Regions from separate parts of the Paenibacillus sp. JMULE4 genome, predicted to be linked through region 1. Evidence: predicted binding sites of a transcription regulator. Region 1 holds the regulator's gene; the other holds the start of a gene.
What was found. Region 1 encodes LexA, which represses DNA repair genes until DNA is damaged. Its sites were predicted from a motif close to CGAACATATGTTCG; they were not measured.
Positions count from the first base shown of each region.

Region 1 (7,442 bases):
GATACGCTGCATAAGGTCATTGGGAAACCGGGTGACGGAAACGGATCTTTGCAGGATTGGGGAATTTCGTATGGCGAGGTGGGATTGCTCGAGGACGGATCGCCCGATTATGCCGAAATTGCCCGCCGGATCGGCCCGAGCACCAAGGTCATCGGAATCCAGCGGTCGCGCGGCTATGCCTGGCGGCCGTCTTTCACCGTTTCCCGGATTGCCGAGATGGTTCGTTTTGTCAAGGAAATCCGTCCCGATATCATCGTCTTTGTCGATAACTGCTACGGTGAGTTCACAGAGCTGACCGAGCCGACCGAGGTCGGTGCCGATCTGATAGCGGGCTCGCTGATTAAAAATCCGGGAGGAGCCTTGGCGGAGACCGGGGGATATATCGCGGGCAAAGCCAAGTATGTAGAGCTGGCTTCGTATCGATTAACGGCTCCGGGGATCGGCGGGGAAGTCGGGGCTATGCTCGGTACGACAAGATCCATCTATCAAGGCTTGTTTCTGGCTCCTCATCTGGTTGGACAAGCCGTGAAAGGCTCGGTGTTCGCCGCCGCGGTGTTCGAGCAGCTCGGATTTACGACAAGCCCGCATTGGAGCGACCCTCGCACCGATCTTATCCAAGCGATTCAATTTACGGGCGCCGAGCATTTAATCGCTTTTGTACAAGGGATTCAGCAAGCCGCCGCGGTTGACGCTCACGTCGTGCCGGAACCATGGGACATGCCCGGCTACGAGCATCCCGTCATTATGGCTGCAGGCACCTTTATCCAGGGCGGAAGCCTGGAGCTGTCTGCCGACGCTCCGATCAGGGAGCCCTATATCGCTTATATGCAGGGAGGATTAACCTACTCCCATTGCAAGATGGGTGTGCTGACGGCCATTCAAAACATGATCGACCGGGGGCTGCTCGCTTAATTCCCGCAGCTCGGCCAGCTATTTCACTTGCCAAAGCCGCGGACAAGCTCTGACGGCTGCTGCTCAGGAGCAGGACTTATTGCTATAGGAAGTTAGCCGCTGTAATCAAAAATAACATATGGCATAAACCTAACACAGCTTGACATATGTTTTCCGGTAAGGTTACAATAGAGGTAAGGTTCCAGAGTAGCTTAGGAGTGATGGTCATGACTGATGAAATCCGCAGAAATATGGCGCTCTTTCCGATCGGCATCGTAATGAAGCTGACCGATTTAACCGCCAGACAAATCCGGTACTACGAGCAGCATGAGCTCGTCATCCCGGCCCGGACCGGAGGAAACCAAAGGTTGTATTCGTTTAATGATGTAGAACGTCTCCTCGAGATCAAGGATTTGATCGAGAAAGGCGTTAACATCGCCGGGATCAAGCAGGTGCTGCTGCCGGTTGATAAGGATTCCGAGGATGCTACCATACTCAATGAGCAGACGGAAGTCAAGCGTAGAGAGCTGAGCGACACGCAGCTTCACCGGATACTGAAACAACAGCTCTTGGGTGGAGGCCGGCGTCCTAATCAAGTGTCCTTGATCCAGGGAGAATTATCCCGTTTTTTCAGAAAGTAGGCTTTGACCGGAGCATGTCCGGTACCGTTTTCAAGCGTACCGGGCATGCTCCGTTAATTTTGCCACTTAGTTTAAGGAGGAGATTTCACAGTGACAGATAAGAATTTCACCAAAGAAGATATTCTGCGCATCGCCAAGGAACAAAACGTAAGGTTCATTCGACTTCAGTTCACAGATTTGCTTGGAACCATCAAAAATGTGGAAATTCCTGTAAGTCAACTGGAGAAAGCCCTCGATAACAAAATGATGTTCGACGGTTCCTCGATTGAAGGTTATGTGCGCATTGAAGAATCGGATATGTACTTATACCCCGATCTGAATACTTGGGTCGTGTTCCCTTGGGTAGCGGAAGACCGTGTTGCCCGCTTAATATGCGACGTGTATTTGCCGGATGGCCGTCCGTTCCCGGGCGACCCGCGCGGTATTCTGAAATCCGTATTGAGAGAAGCCGAAGAAATGGGCTTCACCGCAATGAACGTCGGGCCTGAGCCTGAGTTTTTCTTGTTCAAAACCGACGAGAAGGGCAATCCGACGACAGAATTAAACGACCAGGGCGGCTACTTTGACTTGGCACCAACCGACCTTGGCGAGAACTGCCGTCGTGAAATTGTACTTACGCTGGAAGAAATGGGATTCGAAATTGAAGCATCTCACCACGAAGTGGCTCCGGGTCAGCATGAGATCGATTTTAAATATGCGGACGCGATTAAAGCCGCGGATCAAATTCAGACCTTCAAGCTGGTCGTCAAAACCATTGCCAGACAGCACGGTCTGCACGCCACGTTTATGCCGAAGCCTTTGGTCGGAGTGAACGGGTCCGGAATGCATTGCCATCAATCATTGTTCAACGGCAAAGAGAATGTGTTCTATGATGAGAGCGATAAGCTGGGCTTAAGCGAGACAGCCAGACAATACATGGCCGGCATACTGCGGCATGCCCGCGCTTTTGCCGCAATAACCAATCCAACGGTCAACTCCTACAAGCGGCTTGTACCAGGTTATGAGGCGCCTTGTTATGTGGCTTGGTCTGCAAGCAACCGCAGCCCGATGATTCGTATTCCTGCATCCCGCGGCGTCAGCACACGCGTGGAAGTGCGGAATCCGGATCCGGCGGCCAATCCTTACCTGGCTCTGGCGGTCATGCTGAAGGCCGGTCTCGATGGCATCCGGAACAAAATGCAACTGCCGCCTCCAACGGACCGCAATATTTATGTGATGAGTGAAGAAGAGCGGGAAGAGCAAGGCATTCCAAGTCTTCCGCTTGATTTGAAGCAGGCGTTGGACGAGCTGCTCCGCGACGATGTCATTTGCGACGCGCTCGGCGATCACGCACTTGCACACTTCATAGAGCTGAAAGAGATCGAGTGGGACATTTACCGCACTCAGGTTCATCAATGGGAGCGGGATCAATATTTGACGCTGTATTAATCGGGGAATCCCTTGGCGCTTTAAGCGTTAAGGGATTTTTCTTTTTGTGGGCATTATTTGTTGTTTTGGCTGACCTCTGTAAGTAGAATGAGGCTCCATAGGCGCGGCCATCGCTTTTTCCCTTAGCGGAGTGGACGCAAGTTCCAGCCAGGCTGCACAGTTACGATCCTGCTGGAATACAATAGGCCATCTGAATAAGAAGTTCAGGAGGTCAATATGATACCCGTTTATCCCTATTTTGGAAAAGAAACGAAATGTATCGAGGAGCCGGTTGCATTCCCGCCTCAACATCAGCCCGTGCAGCCCGGACTGGAGTACAAAATGACGCCCCGTCCGATTTTTGAAAACCCGCACTACGTCGGCAGCGGCAAGCTGCGCGGCAAGGTTGCAATCGTTACCGGCGGTGACAGCGGCATCGGTCGGGCGGTCGCCGTCGCCTTTGCCAAGGAAGGAGCCGATATAGCCATCCCGTATTTATATGAGCATCGGGACGCATACGAAACAAAACAGCGCATCGAGCAGCTCGGCAGAGCATGCTTGCTCATACCCGGCGACCTGAGGATGGAAACGGTGTGCCGGGAAGCGGTATATCAAACGCTCCGCACCTTTGGAAAAATCGATATCTTGATTTTGAATCAGGCCGTTCAGTTTCCGCAGGAAAGCGTGTCCGACATTTCCGCCGAACAGCTGCACAATACGTACAGCACGAACATTTACCCGATGTTCTATATGACGAAAGCCGCGCTTCCCTATCTGAAGCCGGGAAGCGCGATTGTGAATACGGCCTCGATCACCGCATATAGAGGTGCACCCGAGCTGATCGATTATTCTTCCACAAAAGGAGCCGTCGTCTCGTTCACGCGTTCGCTGGCTCTATCCTTGGTGAAACGGGGAATTCGGGTCAATGCCGTCGCTCCGGGGCCAATCTGGACTCCGCTGATCGTCTCCAGCTATTCGGCGTATGAAGTATCGCGCTTCGGCCTGGATACTCCGATGAAGCGTGCAGGGCAGCCGTTCGAGCTGGCTCCGGCTTACGTGTTTCTGGCATCAGATGATTCCAGCTATGTGACCGGTGAGGTTGTCCATGTCAACGGTGGAGCTATGGTGACGACGTAGATTTTTGGTTTTTCTAATTGAGGATCATATATAAACAAGCCTAAACAAGCCGCTTATCCGCATAACGCCGGAACAGGCTTATTTTACGCAGATCATATGCTTGCAAACGCTCAACAAGATTTCCTGCGGTGCACTGGGCTCATAAAAAGTGGATTTCAGCGGTAAAATCCTTCTTCGCTTTCCAAAGACTCGCCATAAATGCGTTGATATAAAAAATCCCTTTCAACCGGCGGAATCGGCGGTGAAAGGGAAAAAATTATTGAATATTTCTGAATACACCAATGACTTTGCCCAAGATCGTGACGTTCTTGAGTCTCAGCGGCTCCATCGTCGGGTTCTCAGGCTGCAGTCGAATATGATCCTTTTCCTTATAAAAGGTTTTCACTGTCGCTTCATCGTCTTCGGTCATGGCAACGACAATATCTCCGTTATTGGCGGTTTGCTGCTGGCGTACGATAACATAATCCCCGTTATGAATACCGGCCTCGATCATACTTTCTCCGATTACGCTTAGCATAAAGACGTTATCATTTTTTACATAATGGCTGGGCAGCGGGAAGTAATCCTCGATGTTCTCCGTCGCGGTAATAGGTACGCCGGCGGTAACGCGCCCGATCAAAGGCACTCTGGCAACCGATACGGAGAATGCGCCGTCCGCCGAGCTTCCGTCCAATATTTCAATAGCTCTCGGCTTCGTCGGGTCTCTGCGAATCATTCCTTTCTTTTCCAAACGTTCCAAGTGCCCGTGAACTGTGGAACTGGATGCCAGTCCCACAGCCTCTCCGATCTCTCTTACTGAAGGGGGATAGCCTTTTTCTCTGACCTCATTCTTGATAAAGTCTAGAATCGCCTGCTGCCGATTGGAAATTTTGCTCAAGATCATCACTCCATTTTTGGTAATCATTACTTAGAAGTATAACATAGAACCGGAGTTCGTACAAACATAAGTTCGAATAAACGGTTGACACAAACAAATGTTCCTGATAGATTAAAAACAGAACAAATGTTTGGAGGTCGATCATGATGATTCAAAATTCTCGGCTTATACATAAGTATCATTCCCGCCAGGTAATGCTAACCAAGCATAATGATAATAATAATAAGGGAACATATGTTCGTGCTACCGTTTTGGGTGCCTTCCTTTTTTGTGCAGTGTTCTTTATCTCTACGATGTTCAGCTTCTTTTTTGACCAAGATGTTCATGCGGCATCCTCGCAGCCTCAGATGTATTCTTACGTGGAGGTTGAATCGGGGGACACGCTTTGGAGCATTGCCTCTCAGTATGCGGACCAAGGACAGGATATAAGGGAATATATACATCAGATCAAAGGGATCAACCATCTTAAGAATTCCCATTTGCAAGTAGGACAAAAATTGTTGCTTCCCTAATCGCTGCGCATGTGCCGTATTGCTTCTCTTGACAATCAGATTCGGTAATGTCAAAGTATAATTTGAAATGACATTACCGGGAGGATCGGCATGAGTGAATCGAATCATGATGCATTGGTGCGGCGAATTAACGAATTGGCCCGCAAAGCGAAATCGGAAGGGCTAACCGATGCCGAACTGGATGAACGCAATGGATTAAGAAGGAAGTATATCGATTCTTTTAAAACCTCCTTGCGTGGTCAACTGGATAACATCAAGTTTGTTGATCAGGAAGAGAAGAAGTAAGAAGGGGGGTTAAGGGATGAATTATCGTGTTTTGGGCAAAAGCGGAATTGCCGTTTCCGAGCTTTGTTTAGGAACAATGACATTCGGAAATACGACAAACGAACAAGACTCGATTGAAATGGTTCATCGTTTTTTGGATCGCGGAGGAAACTTTATTGATACGGCGGATGTGTATGTCTCCGGTGTTTCCGAAGAGATCGTGGGAAAAGCGATTCGGGAGCGTCGTTCCGATGTGATCTTGGCGACCAAGGTACGCTTTCCTACAGGTAATAATGTCAATCACGTCGGTTTATCCCGAAAACATATTCTCGACGGTGTGGAAGCCAGTCTTCGTCGATTAGGCACTGATTATATCGATTTATATCAAATGCATGTATGGGATCAAATTACGCCCATAGAAGAAACATTGAGAACTTTGGATGATCTGGTTACTTCAGGCAAAGTACGGTATATCGGCTGCTCCAACTTTTTGGCCTATCAGCTGATGAAATCATTAAGCATCAGTGACTTTAATCGTTATGCCCGTTTTATCTCCATTCAACCGCAGTACAGTTTAGTATGCCGTACGATGGATCGTGAGGTTCTGCCTCTTTGTTTGGAGGAAAACGTTGGTGTGATCCCTTGGGCTCCTCTTGGCGGCGGCTTCTTGACAGGAAGATATGTTCGTGGACAGGAACCGACGGAAGGGCGTTTGGCGTCTAAAACGGGAGAAAGCCGTTGGGAAATTCGCAATACGGAGAAAAACTTCCGCATTCTGGATGAATTGATTTCGGTTGCCCATGAGACGGACAAGACCCCGGCTCAGGTGGCATTGAACTGGTTGATTCATAAACCGGGCATCACTTCTCCTATTTTTGGCGCGAGGACATTGGAACAATTCGAGGAAAACATGGGAGCGGTGGATTGGAAGCTGGACGACTCCTTGTGGCAGCGTCTGGATGATGTAAGCGCTCTGGAATACGAATATCCAACCCGATTTATTGATAAATTTTCGCGCAAGGTGTAAATGACGATATAAGGGGCACTCATCATGTCACGTAAGTGGGAACGTATGGTTCGTAAAAATACGAAAATTTCTAATATGCAGCGGAGGAAGAGCGGAAAAGGTGAGATATCGGGAGTAAATGCCGACGGTTCGGTCATATTCAAAGGCCGGAGCTGGTTTTTGCCGATGCTGCTCGTGGCTACCGGTGTTTTTTGCTTTATCGTGTTTCGGAATCAACCCGGGCAAGAACAGCTGTATTGGATTACAGGAGCAAGCTATATATTTCTGGCGTTACTGATTTATTGGATTCGGCGCCCTTTTTTGAAAATCGATAAAAAAACCTTATCTTCCCGCCGATTTGGAGGGGACCGTTTTTATGACGCGGACCAAATCAAGGATATTACCATAAGCAAAGACGCGATAGTCATTAACTTTAAGGCAAAAGGAAAACGGTGGGTTTTCACCAAGATCTATCATATGTTTCCGATCGATTCCGCTAGAATCAAGCTTCAGGAGTATGCTGAAAAATACAACGTGACGTTAATACAAGATTAACATCTGGAAAGAGGAACACTTTTTATGGCGATCAAAGCAGTACTTTTTGATTTGGATGATACGCTGCTGTGGGACGACCGCAGTGTGAAAGAAGCTTTTCAAGCAACCTGTGCTGAAGCGGCTAAACATTATCAAGTGGATCCGGATCAGTT
Region 1 is NZ_SGWF01000010.1:555,234-562,675, reverse strand. Features, by position in the region: gene EXW96_RS05020 (methionine gamma-lyase family protein) at 1-912, shown strand, start outside; gene EXW96_RS05015 (MerR family transcriptional regulator) at 1,119-1,532, shown strand; gene glnA (type I glutamate--ammonia ligase) at 1,623-2,960, shown strand; gene EXW96_RS05005 (SDR family oxidoreductase) at 3,177-4,076, shown strand; gene lexA (transcriptional repressor LexA) at 4,333-4,953, opposite strand; gene yneA (cell division suppressor protein YneA) at 5,097-5,465, shown strand; gene EXW96_RS04990 (DUF896 domain-containing protein) at 5,556-5,750, shown strand; gene EXW96_RS04985 (aldo/keto reductase) at 5,767-6,756, shown strand; gene EXW96_RS04980 (hypothetical protein) at 6,781-7,290, shown strand; gene EXW96_RS04975 (HAD family hydrolase) at 7,315-7,442, shown strand, end outside.

Region 2 (7,442 bases), on a different contig from region 1:
CAAGAAACAACCCCAGAACCGCCGTTCCCCCCGGAGGAGGCGCAGCGGCCCCCAGACCAGGAACCGGCTTGGGCGGATGGTTCGGCGGATTGGCTGCCGGCGCCATCCTGGGCAGTATTTTGAATCCGTTCGGCTTCTTTGGCTGGGGGTACGGGTTCGGTACGCCGTACGGCATATTCTCGATTCTCGGGCTGCTGTTTTGGGGAGCGATTTTGGTTTTTGCGTACCGCTGGTTTAAGCGGGCGATGAGAAACAGTTAGCCCATCCATGGCGTCACGCAATCAAGGCGAAGCAGCGTTCCGGTTAAATCATCTAGTCGAATGTAAAGGATAATTGGACAGGCTCGGACGATGTTGGATCAAGGTCCGCCGGTCCGCCGTTTTCTTGAAGGAACGGCCGGTAAGCGGGCACGCGATATTTTTGCAGCAGCGCATGAAGCCGGTCCATGATTTCAGTTCTGTACTGCTTTGGAGCGTATGGAGAGCGGCTGTACAGCTTCGCAAAGGGTTCCAGCATTTGGGGATAATGCTCGCGCAGCGTACCGAAAAACCATGACTTCACGGCATTCGTGTTCAGCCGGAGCACCGATCCCATAATAAAATGAGCACCCGCCTCGGACGAATGCTTAACGACTTGTTCCATTGAACCCGGGCCATCCGTCAAGAAGGGAAGGATTGGCGCCATAAAAATGCCGGCTTCCACACCTTCCCCGGTTAAGCGCTCTAAAGCTTCCAGCCTTCGCTGCGGCGAGGGAGTCATGGGTTCAAAATGACGCCACACTTCCTTATCCAATGTGTTCAGACTGATGTTGACGGAGCTGCCGGTAAGCTTCTTGAGGATATCCAGATCGCGCAAAATCAACGGGGAACGGGTCGTAATGCTGACTGGAATCCGGTAAGCCGCAAGCACTTCCAGACATTGGCGGGTGAGCAGCATACGGCTTTCGAGCGGTTGGTAAGGATCCGTTGCCGTGCCGATGGCCACTTTGCCCAGCTTTCCCCGTCCGTTTTTTGAGCGGAGCATGCGTACAACCTGAGCTTCGAGAGCCTCGCGGGCATTGTTTTTATATAAAATATGATGCTGAAACGTATCATCCGCATCCATGCCCAGAAACGAATGAGTGGAGCGGGCATAACAGAAGCTGCAGCCGTGCTGGCAGCCGCGGTAAGGATTAATAGACCAGTCAAACGGCATGGATGGGGCTTTAACCGGATTCAGCACCTGCTTGGCATGAAGCGGTTCAAAGGTTGTTGGCAAAGCCACTTTAACATCCATCCTTTCACCTGAAATAGGAATATATGTTCTATAAACGAATTATAAAACGGAACATTTGTTCTGTCAAACTTACTGACGAAAGAAAGGAGCCATAACAAGATGGCGAGAAGAAGAGGGAGAAGGCCTCTTGTACCGGGGGCTGGACATGGATTGGATATGCTTAAGGCGGAAGTGATGCAGCGTGCAGGATATTCGGTGAGCCGGGACCGCCCCGATCTGGTGAAATACGAGGTGGCCCGTTCGTTAGGCGTTCCCTTGCAGACCGCGAATAACGGAAACCTATCCACCGAGGAGGCAGGCAAAATCGGAGGCCAGATCGGCGGACGTATGGTACGGGAAATGATCCGCATGGCCCAGGAGCAGTTGACGAAACGGTAACCGGGCCTTCAGAGCGCCTTCTGACGAGCAGAACGTCAGAAGGCGCAAGCAATGAAATGATGGGCCTTCCGGTTGACGGCCTATCTTTATTTTTTTTTTTTTACAATATTTGTTGAAAAAGAAATAATGAAATCTTATGATAGGACTATATATACTACAGTCTTGGACAAGGGAGGAGTTTTCCATGTACAAAGTATGGCGCAGACTCCTTCCGAAGCATCATTTTGGTTCCGATATAATTGAAAGTCTGACTCGCATGATTTTTATTCTGGGACTATTTTTTCTGTTTATGATTATATGGATCAATGGTTGCCTGAACCGATTGAATGAAGAAATCATGCAGTTGGAGAAAGTTTCGAGACATGTGCTTATTTTGCAAAAAGCGTTTATCGATCAGGTAACCGCCCGGCAAAGTTATCATTTGACCGGAGACGCAGCGTTTTTGCAGTCTTTTGAGAGTTCATCATCGGACTACATACAATCGGTGAGGGAATTGCAAAACGCTGTCACCGCTTATCCTGAATTTCTCGAACCTATCCGGAAATTAGTAGAAGCGGGCATGCATTGGCAGGACAAATACGGATCACTGGAAGCCTTGAAAAATGGCAAAACATTGACGACCGGGGAGCTGCTCGAAGGAAAAACGATCGCCGATGATTTTCGCAACAGGTCCATGGAAATTTCCCGTATGCTTCACGCCAAGCAATCGGAAGTATCCAAAGCTTACACATCCGGGATTACAAAAATGTTGTATACGTCCATTGCCGTCTGTGCGCTGGTGATAGGCCTGGTCGTAACCGATGTGGTTCAGAAGCTGCGGCGGATTATCCGGCCGATCAAAGAGTTAAGCTCCGCTGTCGAAGGATATGCCCGGCAAAAGTTTGATGTGCCTGTGCCGTCCCTGAAAAAAAATGATGAGCTTGGCAAGCTTTTCGATCATATCGAACATATGCGGCTGATGCTGAAGGAGCATTTTGAACAGAGCCGGCGGCAGGTGTATCTGGACGGTTTAACCGGCATCGGGAACCGGCGTTACTTTGATGAATCTCTTGATTTGGCATTCGAACGGGCAACATCGGAGGGAGAGGCGTTCAGCCTGATCCTGATGGATATCGACCGGTTCAAATGGTTTAATGATACCTATGGTCATGCGGAAGGCGACAGGCTGTTGAGGCACGTTACCGGTATCGTGCAAAGAATGTTGCCGGATCATATGGTGTTCGCCAGATACGGAGGGGAAGAATTTGCGGTTATTGTCCCGGGGCTCGACATGAATGAAACGATGATCGTGGCAGAGATGCTGCGAAGCGAAGTGGAACGGCAAGCGCTGGATTCCTACCGGATCACGGCGAGCTTTGGCATCTCTTCTTTAAGAAAAGGCGATACGGCGGAAGCGCTGCTGGTGCGTGCGGATCAAGCGTTGTACGCTTCCAAAAAAACGGACGCAATTGTGTTTCGGCAAGATAAAAAATCTAAGGACCCCACGGGCCTCGCCACGGTGGTATCCTCGGCTGTGTACGCCCAGCATGGGCGTCATCTCTAGGGTGAAAGTCCCGAACGGGGGCTGGCGAGCGTCTACCGTTAGCCAAGGGCAAGGGCCAAGAAAAACCCTAATGTACCCTTACTTATGGGTATACCGGGCATATCGGTGTTGAGTGCTTTAACCATCCTTGCAGAAATTGGGGATGTGACAAGATTTCTTTCTCCAAAGAAGCTAGCATGCTATGCCGGACTTGTGCCATCCGTTCATCAATCCGGAAAACGCGTTATACGGGGAACATAACGAAAGAGGGCCGAGCAACACTGCGATGGATTCTGGTAGGGAGAGCGCCTTGACAAAACCGACCTTAGATTATGATTGGTTATTAAGCAAGCCAGGGAAAATGCAGGCAGGGTCAAAAAACGAAAATGGCCCGGTCCAGTTTGTTATTGCCATTTTTCGATCCAAATCAAGCAATACATATTTTTTGAACAAGGGACTTGCACTTTTTCATAGGTGAGAGGACGGGGGTTAGTCGCCCTCTCCTACTCGATTACTCTTTCGGATGTTCCGCATCGTATTCAGTCGAGTATTGTGCAAGAGACTTGATTTTACCGTGCGGTCGCTGAGTTTGCTTACGGATTTTCCATTGGTTTTCCTCACGTCGTTTGGAATGGCTCATCCCTTGTCAGCTCCTTTGCTTCACGTTAAATAAAGTGGTCTTGCTTTTTTAGCATGGCGGAGCTCAAGAGGTTTTATGCTTGACTAAATTTTCACGAGCCGGTACGCGCTGCCGCAAAGATGTTTGCTTTAAAACGCAGCTGCAGGTCAGATACAATCAAAAGAAGCTTAAGAACGGGTGGAGTAGATGAGGGCGTTTTTTTGGAACGGTTGTTTGTCGTATCTGTTGATCGGATTGGCCCATGTCATTATGGGATCTCTTCTTCCTGAAATGTTGGTTTACTATAACAAGGATTACAGCGATGGCGGTCTTCTGGTATCGTTTCAGTTCACGGGGTTTCTGATCGGTGTGCTCGCAGGCCCATGGTGCGCCCGACAGCTTGGGAAAAGGGGAGCTATCCTGATGTGTCTGTTCTGCCTGAGTGCAGCGCAGCTTGTCTTTTTTTCGCTGCCGGCCTGGGGGCTTGTGCTCGCCGTCGCACCCGTGGCCGGCTTCGGATTCGGAATGGTGGAGACCATTATCGGTGCTTTAGTGATTCAATATATGGAGGGTAGTCAAAAAACGTCATCCATGGCAAGGCTGGAGGTATTTTTCGGCTTAGGCGCTCTATTGATGCCGCTTTTCTCTTCCGCCTTCATCGCCGCCGGCTGGTGGCGGGGCGCTTTCCTGAGCTTGAGCCTCCTTTCCGTGATCGTACTGGTCCTTTGGGCGAAGCTGCCTCTGGGCAGAATGCAGAGTTTGATGGGACGGCAGGACGGGGGGCAGGCCGCAGAAGCCCGTACCCGGCTGAGAATGAGCGGCGGTTCCTGGACGCTGTTGATCCTGTTTTTACTTGTATTTGTGGTTTATGTAGGGACCGAGATGAGCGTGGCCAACTTCTTGCCGTCCATACTTGTTGAGAATGTCGGGGTTAAACCGGAGATCGGAGCACTCGGGGCAACCTGTTTCTGGGGCGCAATAACCGTCGGGAGATTATTTGCCGCTCAACTGGCGGAGAAGGTAGGCAAAACCCGTTATTTACTGCTCGGGTCTTTAGGAGGCGCCGTAATTTTGGCCGGATTTAACATGGCAAGCGGAGCAGCAGCCAGCTTTACGCTGATTCTGCTCCTTGGACTTGTGATGTCAGGCATGTTTGCCGTTGCGCTTGTTTATGCCAACGAGTTCTTCCGTGGAAGGGAGGAACGGATCACCAGCATGCTGATCGCGGCAGGCGGGGTTGGCGGCGCACTCGTTCCACTGCTGACGGGATGGCTTATGGAACGTCTGTCCATACAACAGGCCTTGTGGGCATTGGTTCTGTTCTATGCGCTGATGTTTGTTCTGGTGCTTCAAGCTTCACGGGTGGAAGGAAAAGACGGCTCATCGGCTTCGGTCCAAGACTCCGGGGGATAAGCAGGGCTGTTCCCCGATCAATCAAGCGAAGCGAACATTGGAGCATATCTGATCATGCTTATTATGCAGTAAACAAAAAACGGCCAGCAGGGCCGTCTTCCGACATTCATTCATTTTTATTGTCATCTTGATTCAAATGCAAGTCTTCCAGCGTATACCGATGATTCCACAAAAATTCCATATCGTACTCCGTTGAATCGTTCGCAAGAAGTTGAAGTAAAACGACGATAAATCCAATGAGGATCGCTCCGAACAACGCCAACCACATCAGAAGCTGAATCGTATGGTACATACGGACACGCTCCCTTTCGGTTTTGTTGCTATTATCGTATGAACCGTTCCTCCAAAAGTTGATCCCGATGATGCGGAATTTATGATGGCTAGCTAATCCTTGTCAGCGGCCGAATGGGCGGCTATAATGGAAATGAACGTCATAAAAAGACTAAAACGAATAGGAGCCCGGTAAACCATGGCTCCTATTCGTTTTTATCAGATCTTATGGAGACGGAATGATGAAATGGACAAGAAAATGGAGATTGACCCTGATCCGGCTGCTCCGGGTAAAATCTGCCGACCGTCATGTCGCCCTTGGACTTGTTGTCGGTTTTGTTCCGTGCTGGCTGCCTACTTTCGGCATAGGAGCCATTCTTTCAGCCGCCCTCGCGCGCTTGTTTAAGGCCAGTGTAACGGCCGCTCTGGCATCCGCCGCCGTCGGTTCCGTTCTTTGGCCGGCCCTGTTCTACCTCAATTATAAAATCGGCGGGCTCGTATCTTTGCTCTTCAGCAGACATACTCCTGCGGAAATCGAAATCGATGAAGTGGAGTATATGGAAGCTGCAGAGAACGTTCAAAGCCGGGCACAGATAGGCATTGATTTTACAGTGGGCGCCTTGATCAACAGCGTCGTATTCTCTGTTATAGGCTACTATGTTATTCTGGCCATTCTCAACAGATACCGTGTACCGCTGCTTAATAAACTGCGTTCTTAAGTACTTCTTAGATGCGGCAGCGGCCAGCGGTTATAATATTTCTTCCCTGCTTAATATCTGTTTGAAAATGCGGGTTAAATGACGGACATCCTCTTCGGGTAAATCCCCGAAATAAGCCTCGACCACTCTCTTCTTATGAGCTCTCAAGGCTTCAATGACTTCCCGGCCTTTATCCGTAATCTCCATCATGACAACCCTGCGGTCTTCCTCCGACCGGGTTCTTTTGGCAAAGCCTCCGGCAATCAGTTTGTCGGATAACGTTGTAACGGCACCGGAAGTAATCCACAGCGCCTCGGCGATTTGGGACACCTTGAGCGGCCCGTCGCTATCCAATTTTTCCAAAATAATCGCTTGGGAAGCCGATACACCCTGTTCTTCAAATCGGGACCAGCTTGTTCTTATCCTGCGAAATAATTGTCTGAATGTTTCTTCCAACTCATATAAGTCTTGACGGCTTGTCATGGAATCCCCCTTCATTCACCGGTCTATATAAACTATTGTACCACGAATAGCCTAAATTCCCGAAGCATATGTGCAAGAGAATGTTAATGATATGAGGAGGATTTATACATAATGAACCAACCGCATGTCGCCCAGCCTCAGCCGGTATTTCAGGTAGACCCGTTCGTCGTCCAAACGCTTCGAGCTGTCCTCGGCAAAAAGCTGGTGGTTGAGACGATCAGGGGGAGTGTTTCCGGAGACTTAAGGGAAGTAAAGCCGGAATCATGTCGTGGTGCAGCAAGCTGACGGAAAGCCGGTTTATGTCCGAATTTCCCAAATCGTCTGGATCATGCCGGTATGAATCTGTCCATTCAAACAAAAACCGTTTGCGTGAAACATGCGAACGGTTTTTGTAATGCGATGATGATCATCGACATTGTCCCCAAACTAATGACAGTTTCAAGACAATCGGAGAAGGCTGGTTGTATGGCCAACGTTTTCATGGTAATCTTGTGGTTGAAGCGCTGCATGTTAGGTCAACTTTTGGGAGTGAATCGCCTTGACATATGACTCCATATATTGGCTCATCCTGGGGGCCGGGTGTATTTTGACAGGTCTGGTAGGAATCGGCTCCATGATCAAAACCGGGAAGCTTCTTTGGTCTTTTTTGGCGGGAACTGCGGTTAACATGATCATTACATTTCCTGCCTGCTGGTGGTGGGCGTCGGTGTTTGCAGGACCGGATCACCATTTTTCACGCATGTTCGGCTTGTTCGGATTATTGATTTCGTTTGTAAACAACGAG
Region 2 is NZ_SGWF01000014.1:467,042-474,483, reverse strand. Features, by position in the region: gene EXW96_RS15235 (hypothetical protein) at 1-260, shown strand, start outside; gene EXW96_RS15230 (SPL family radical SAM protein) at 313-1,263, opposite strand; gene EXW96_RS15225 (alpha/beta-type small acid-soluble spore protein) at 1,375-1,653, shown strand; gene EXW96_RS15220 (sensor domain-containing diguanylate cyclase) at 1,838-3,196, shown strand; gene EXW96_RS28580 (transposase) at 3,281-3,436, shown strand; gene EXW96_RS27560 (DUF6254 family protein) at 3,687-3,815, opposite strand; gene EXW96_RS15210 (MFS transporter) at 4,002-5,207, shown strand; gene EXW96_RS15205 (hypothetical protein) at 5,314-5,499, opposite strand; gene EXW96_RS15200 (DUF2062 domain-containing protein) at 5,717-6,196, shown strand; gene EXW96_RS15195 (MarR family winged helix-turn-helix transcriptional regulator) at 6,227-6,658, opposite strand; gene EXW96_RS15190 (DUF2642 domain-containing protein) at 6,770-6,943, shown strand; gene EXW96_RS28575 (DUF2642 domain-containing protein) at 6,927-6,998, shown strand; gene EXW96_RS15185 (hypothetical protein) at 7,197-7,442, shown strand, end outside.
Region 2: a site for LexA is predicted at 1,324-1,337, ahead of EXW96_RS15230 (SPL family radical SAM protein). Genes of this name have one in related genera too.